One region of the Bacillus sp. JJ864 genome, then DNA from elsewhere that is predicted to be linked to it. Evidence: riboswitches for the same ligand, from Rfam matches in the RefSeq annotation. Region 1 holds a riboswitch; the other holds the start of a gene.
What was found. Region 1 has a riboswitch for thiamine pyrophosphate ahead of thiC (phosphomethylpyrimidine synthase ThiC). Riboswitches for the same ligand answer to the same signal wherever they lie in the genome.
Positions count from the first base shown of each region.

Region 2: it holds a riboswitch for thiamine pyrophosphate, as region 1 does, so the genes downstream of both, tenA (thiaminase II) here and thiC (phosphomethylpyrimidine synthase ThiC) in region 1, are expected to answer to the same signal.

Region 1 is NZ_JBALLY010000020.1:101,993-105,212, forward strand. Features, by position in the region: gene thiC (phosphomethylpyrimidine synthase ThiC) at 1-1,296, opposite strand, end outside; TPP riboswitch at 1,544-1,659, opposite strand; gene V7024_RS04535 (arsenic transporter) at 1,860-3,218, shown strand.
Region 2 is NZ_JBALLY010000091.1:5,146-8,365, forward strand. Features, by position in the region: gene V7024_RS14990 (SH3 domain-containing protein) at 1-402, opposite strand, end outside; TPP riboswitch at 831-939, shown strand; TPP riboswitch at 1,000-1,100, shown strand; gene tenA (thiaminase II) at 1,186-1,881, shown strand; gene V7024_RS15000 (ABC transporter ATP-binding protein) at 1,850-2,593, shown strand; gene V7024_RS15005 (ABC transporter permease) at 2,590-3,220, shown strand, end outside.

The DNA.
Region 1 (3,220 bases):
AGAAGTAATATGATCATACCCAGGTGCAATGTCTGTCGTTAACGGTCCAAGCGTATAAAACGGTGCACCTTGACAAATCTCAAGTTCTTTATCCATATTCTCTTTAATTAAATGCATCGGTACATGTCCTGGCCCTTCAATCATCACTTGGACGTCATGCTTCCAAGCAATTTTCGTAAGCTCTCCTAATGTTTCAAGCTCAGAAAATTGAGATTCATCGTTTGCATCCGCAATCGAACCAGGGCGTAACCCATCTCCAAGAGAGAAGGAAACATCGTACTTCTTCATAATTTCACAAATTTCTTCAAATTGTGTGTATAAGAAGTTTTCTTGATGATGGTATAAACACCACTGCGCCATAATCGAACCGCCGCGTGATACAATCCCTGTTACACGCTTTGCTGTAAGCGGAATGTAACGAAGCAGTACACCAGCATGAATTGTAAAGTAGTCTACTCCTTGCTCCGCTTGTTCAATTAGCGTATCACGGTATACTTCCCACGTTAAATCTTCGGCAATTCCGTTTACCTTTTCAAGCGCTTGATAAATTGGCACTGTTCCAACTGGTACAGGAGCATTTCGGATAATCCATTCACGCGTCGTATGAATATTTTTCCCGGTAGAAAGGTCCATAATTGTATCAGCACCCCAGCGCGTTGCCCACGTCATCTTCTCAACTTCTTCAGCGATAGATGATGAAACAGCTGAGTTCCCAATATTCGCATTTACTTTCACATGGAAGTTACGGCCAATAATCATTGGTTCTGCTTCTGGGTGATTAATATTTGCTGGTAAAATAGCACGCCCTTCAGCGATTTCCTTCCGCACAAACTCCGGCTCCATACCTTCGCGAATGGCTACATATTCCATCTCCGGTGTGATGATCCCTTTACGCGCATAATGCATTTGCGTAACATTTGCCCCGTCTTTTGCACGAAGTGGCTTCCGTCCCATTTGCGGGAATACAGGCGTATGTGTAGACGCTGTTTTCACCCCATCATCTTCCGGCTTCACTTCACGACCTTCATACTCCTCTACATCTCCTCGTTCCACAATCCAGCAGCGGCGCGGCGCCTGCAATCCCTTTTCTAACTCCACTTTGTAATTCGGATCTGTATAAGGACCACTCGTATCATACACACGAATAGCCGGGTTTGGTACACCGTTTGTATCGCTTTGTGCAATCTCACGCATTGGTACTTTCATGCCTTTACGCATACCTTCTACATATACTTTCTTGCTTCCTGGTAAACTTGACTTCAACTCAATTTGCTCAGCTGAAACAGATTGTTTCATCATTTTTCCCTCCCCTGTGTCTTCACTTTTCTTTAGATCCAGCTTCGCCTCCTAGACCCTTCCGTCTAAGAACCTTCCGCACGAGAAAACAAAAAGCGCTTTCTGTGCGAAAGAACCTTAGCCAACGGGTCTAAACAGTCGGCTCCACTTTTCTAGCGACAAGGACGAGAACTAGCGGCTTGCAATGCCAAATAAAAAAGCCAGGTCCATCATAAAGAATAGGACCTGGCAACATAAAGACATTGTTATGTAAAGCCGTCAACTTCCCTCCGCTGGTACGAACCAGATCAGGTCCAAAGGGTTAAGAAGCTTCAACACGCTTCTCTCTCAGCCCAGCTCTATCGGGCACCCCTAGTTTATCACTGATTAAATTTTCACTACGCTCCTATCATACATCATTGTCTAAAAAATGCAAAGATATTTACATTTTTCTTTTTCACTCAAAAAATAGTTATTTCACTTAGTACAAGCAAAATCCACACGTCATACATATGTAATATAAACCGGTATAGGAATATACTTTGTACGGACACTTCACTATAAGAACAGGAGTGAAAGAGTTGATCAGCCTACAATCTACAATAACCATACTCGCTTTTCTCGGAACTATGCTCATCATCTTTTGGCGACCAAAAGGAATGAATGAAGCAATTCCAGCAACAGTTGGGGCAATGATTGTCATTTTAAGCGGCACCGTTTCTTTTGCTGACTTAGGTGATATTAGCTCAAAAATTATTGGCGCTGCTATAACAATTATGGCGACCATTGTTATGGCAATCGTACTAGAGAGTTTTGGCTTTTTTCATTGGTGCGCGGTTCAACTTGCAAAAAAAGCAAAAAGCTCTGGTATTCGCCTCTTTTGGTATACAAATCTTCTTTGTTTTCTCATGACATTATTCTTTAATAATGATGGTAGCATATTAATTACAACTCCCATTTTACTGCTTTTGTTACACCATTTACGACTTACACATGATCAAAAAGTACCTTACTTATTAAGCGGCGCACTCATTGCCACCGCCTCAAGTGCACCGATTGGTGTAAGCAATATTGTAAATTTAATCGCTTTGAAAATCGTCCATATGGATTTATACATGCATACAGCAATGATATTTGTTCCTGCCACTTTAGGCCTTCTTTTTATGGCGTTCCTATTATTCCTCATATTTCAAAAACAATTACCGAAAACGCTCCCGGTCTTACCGATACATTTAGATGAAAATTTCGTCAAAAAATCTTTCCATCCATTGCAGCCAAGGCCCCAAATAGATGCAAATCGTAAGCGAACACGATTTATGTTCGGGATTCTATTATTTGTTTTATGCGTTCGTATCAGCTTGTTTATTGCATCGTACTTTCAATTTTCTATCGCCATCACAGCGGTCATTGGCTCTATTATTTTACTTGGGTGGAGATGGTACAAACTGCGCATTCCACCGATTGACATGATTAAGAAAACACCCTGGTATGTGTTAGTTTTCGCATTTTCTATGTACGTAATTGTATATGGACTTCACAACATCGGTTTAACCGAATTTCTCATTACAAAACTTCATCCACTCATTACCAGAAGTTTATTTCATGCCGACTTTATTATGGGCGGCTTACTTTCTATCCTCTCTAACATCTTTAATAACCATCCTGCCTTAATGATTGGTACGATCGCACTTACCGAAATGGGACTAGATCCGATTACATTGAAAACGATTTATCTTGCAAACATCATCGGTAGCGACATGGGCTCACTACTACTCCCAATCGGTACATTAGCAACCTTAATGTGGATGTATATTACAAGAAAAGGAAAAGTAAATATCAGCTGGGGAACGTATATGAAAGCGACATTTCTCGTCATTCCGCCAACTGTCATTTTCACGCTACTTTGCTTATATTATTGGATGAAATTGGTCTTCGCAGCTTAAAA
Region 2 (3,220 bases), on a different contig from region 1:
AAATTTCCCGTTTGGTAATACAGTAATAATTTCAGATTGTGTATTTGGTTCAGAGCGAACGTTTAATGCATCTACATTTACGATATATTGATTTTTTTCTAGTTTGGTTAACGAAATGGCTTCTTTTTTGACATAGCCAGTGTTATTGTGAGTGTGAACTTTGTACCATTCATTTGTTGTTTCAAGAATAGTAACGGGAGTGTCACGTGTAATGTTATCAATAACAGAGTCTGTTCCATTCGGGCTATTGTACATTTGTAATGTTTCCGTTTTTACATAACCAATGTTTGCTTTTGCTGTTTGCTCTGCTTCTACAGTATGTACATTAGAGTCTGCTATAGAGGGGAGCATAGCGGCAACTGCTACAGTAGTTGCTGTTAGTGTTGCAATTTTTAAATTCATATATTCATAGACCTCCTTATGTGATAAATTGGTATAATCTAAATTATAATATGAAGATATTAAGTTTGTAACATATTTATGGATGAAAAACAAACGAAAGCTTTTTTCTCTATATGTAAGTTACAAAACTTTTCTTTTTAGAGTGGTGAATTTGGCCGCGTATAGAAATGGGCAAGGCCTTTTTCTACCACATGCAAGGTTTAAACAAAAAGGAGAAAACAAGTAGCGGTCATGATGTATTTTGCATAGCAGCGACTTAAATGTCGAAAAGTGAAAATGGGTATATACTAAAAGGATAGCAGATTTATAGCTATTATGGAAAGAGCGAGAAGAAATTCGATTTTTTCTGAACTTACAGATAGGTAGAAGGAGAAATGAAAAGAGTTGCGGGTGAGATATTGTGATGGTATACTGACTATGTTAAATGAATATACTGCTAGGGGGGCTAGTGTTGCTAGCTGAGAGTAAGACCTATAGTCTTTGACCCTTGAACCTGATCTAGATGATGCTAGCGTAGGGAAGCAATTTGGACGATATAAATAATGTCCCCGTTTCTTTATGCATAGAAACGGGGACTTTTTTATTGAAAATTTTATAGAACACCACTAGGGGTGCTTAAAAGCTGAGAGAGGTAAAAACCTTAACCCTTATAACCTGATCTAGGTGATGCTAGCGTAGGGAAGTGGAAACAACAAATGAGTTTTTCTTTTGTTTGCTGTGGCCACTTCTTATATAGAAGTGGTTTTTTATTTGGAAACATATATACAGGAAGGGGAAGCGGAAATGACATTTTGTGAAAGACTATTTGAAAAGGTGCAACCTGTTTGGGAAAAGAGTCATAATCATCCATTTGTAACAGGAATGGGAGATGGAACGTTAGAGAAAGATAGATTTCAATATTATATTGTTCAAGATTATTTGTATTTGTTAGATTACGCCAAGCTATATGCAATTGGTGTTGTAAAAGCAACAAACCCAAAAGTGATGGCGAAATTTGCTGAACAAATTGATGGGATTTTAAATGAGGAAATGACGATTCATAAACAATATGCAAAGCGCTTAGGAATTTCTGTTGAAGAGATGGAATTAGCAAAGCCGTCTGCTATGAATCTAGCATATACAAACTATATGATGTCCGTTTCACAAAACGGTACACTTGCTGAGTTAATTGCAGCATTGCTTCCGTGTATGTGGAGTTATTGGGAGATTGGAAAGCGTTTAAATGCTATTCCAGGAGCGCGCGATCACGAATTTTTTGGTGAATGGATTCAAGGATATAGCTCTGATGAATATGGGAATCTTTGCGTATGGTTAATTGATTTATGTAATGAAATTGCAGTAGGGAAAACAGAAGAAGAACGAAATCGTTTAGAAGAGATTTTCTTATATTCCAGCCGTTTTGAATACTTATTTTGGGATATGGCATATCGTAAGGAGATGTGGGGTTTTGAGGAGCAAGAACATACTACAATTTCATAATGTTTCGTTTCGGTATGATGAGAAACCGATTATAGCGAATCTTGATACTGCAGTACAAGAAGGGGAATTCATTAGTATTATCGGGCCAAGCGGCTGCGGGAAAAGTACATTGTTTCGGCTTATTACAGGGCTTGAGAAAGAAAATGCCGGCACGATAGAGGTGAAGGGAACGACTCCTGTTGGCTATATGCCGCAAAAAGATATGTTACTCCCGTGGCGAACCATTATTGAAAATGCAGCTTTGCCTCTTGAATGTCAAGGAATGAAGAAAAAAGAGGCACAAATGAAAGCACAAGAGCTGTTGGAGCAGTTTGGACTGCAAGGGTATGAAAAGAAACAGCCAAAAGATTTATCAGGCGGAATGCGGCAACGCGTATCTTTTATTCGTACGTTGTTAACGGGCGGCGACCTTTTATTATTAGATGAACCGTTTAGTGCACTTGATGCATTAACGAAGGCATCTCTGCAAGAATGGTTGTTTGAACAATGGAAACATTGGCAAAAAACATTTTTGTTTATTACACATGATGTTGATGAAGCGCTTTATCTTTCTAATCGTATTTTTATCGTAACAGAGCAGCCCATTACATCATTGACTGAGCGGATTGTGCCGCTTGGGAAAGAGCGCTCTCGAAAAGATTTGCATCGCCCAGAAATGCTGGCATTAAAAGATGAACTCATTGGCATGTTGCAAAGACAGGTGCTTGTATGAAACGAATGGTAGATTATGTTCCGGCTATTATTGTAATTACAATTTTACTGATTGGATGGGAAGTAGGAGCACGGATTCTTGATGAAATGTACATTTTGCCGTCTCCAAGTGCTATTGTTCAAAAAATATGGGATTTGCGGGATATATTGCTTACAGTGCATTTACCAGCAACGCTTTCTGTTACTGTAATCGGTATTGTTATTTCCATTGTATTAGGTGTTGGGTTAGCGATGTTGATGAGTATGAGTACATTTGCTGAGAAGGCATTTTATCCACTATTAGTTGCTTCACAGACTATTCCCATTACAGCTTTAGCACCATTATTTGTTTTATGGTTTGGCTATTCGATTTGGAATAAGGTTGTTGTCACAGTACTGATTACATTCTTTCCAATTGCGGTGAATACGTATGATGGCCTTTGTAGTACGAAAAAGGAGTGGGAAGAGCTTTTAATTACATATGGTGCAACAAAAAAAGATATTTTTTTAAAATTGAAATTGCCGTCTGCACTTCCCTATTTTTTCTCAGCTTTAAAAGTGGCTGTGCCGTTTAGCGTGATTGGGGCAGCGATTGGAGAGTGGCTTGGGGCACAAGCAGGACTAGGCTATTTTAGTAAACGAATGATGA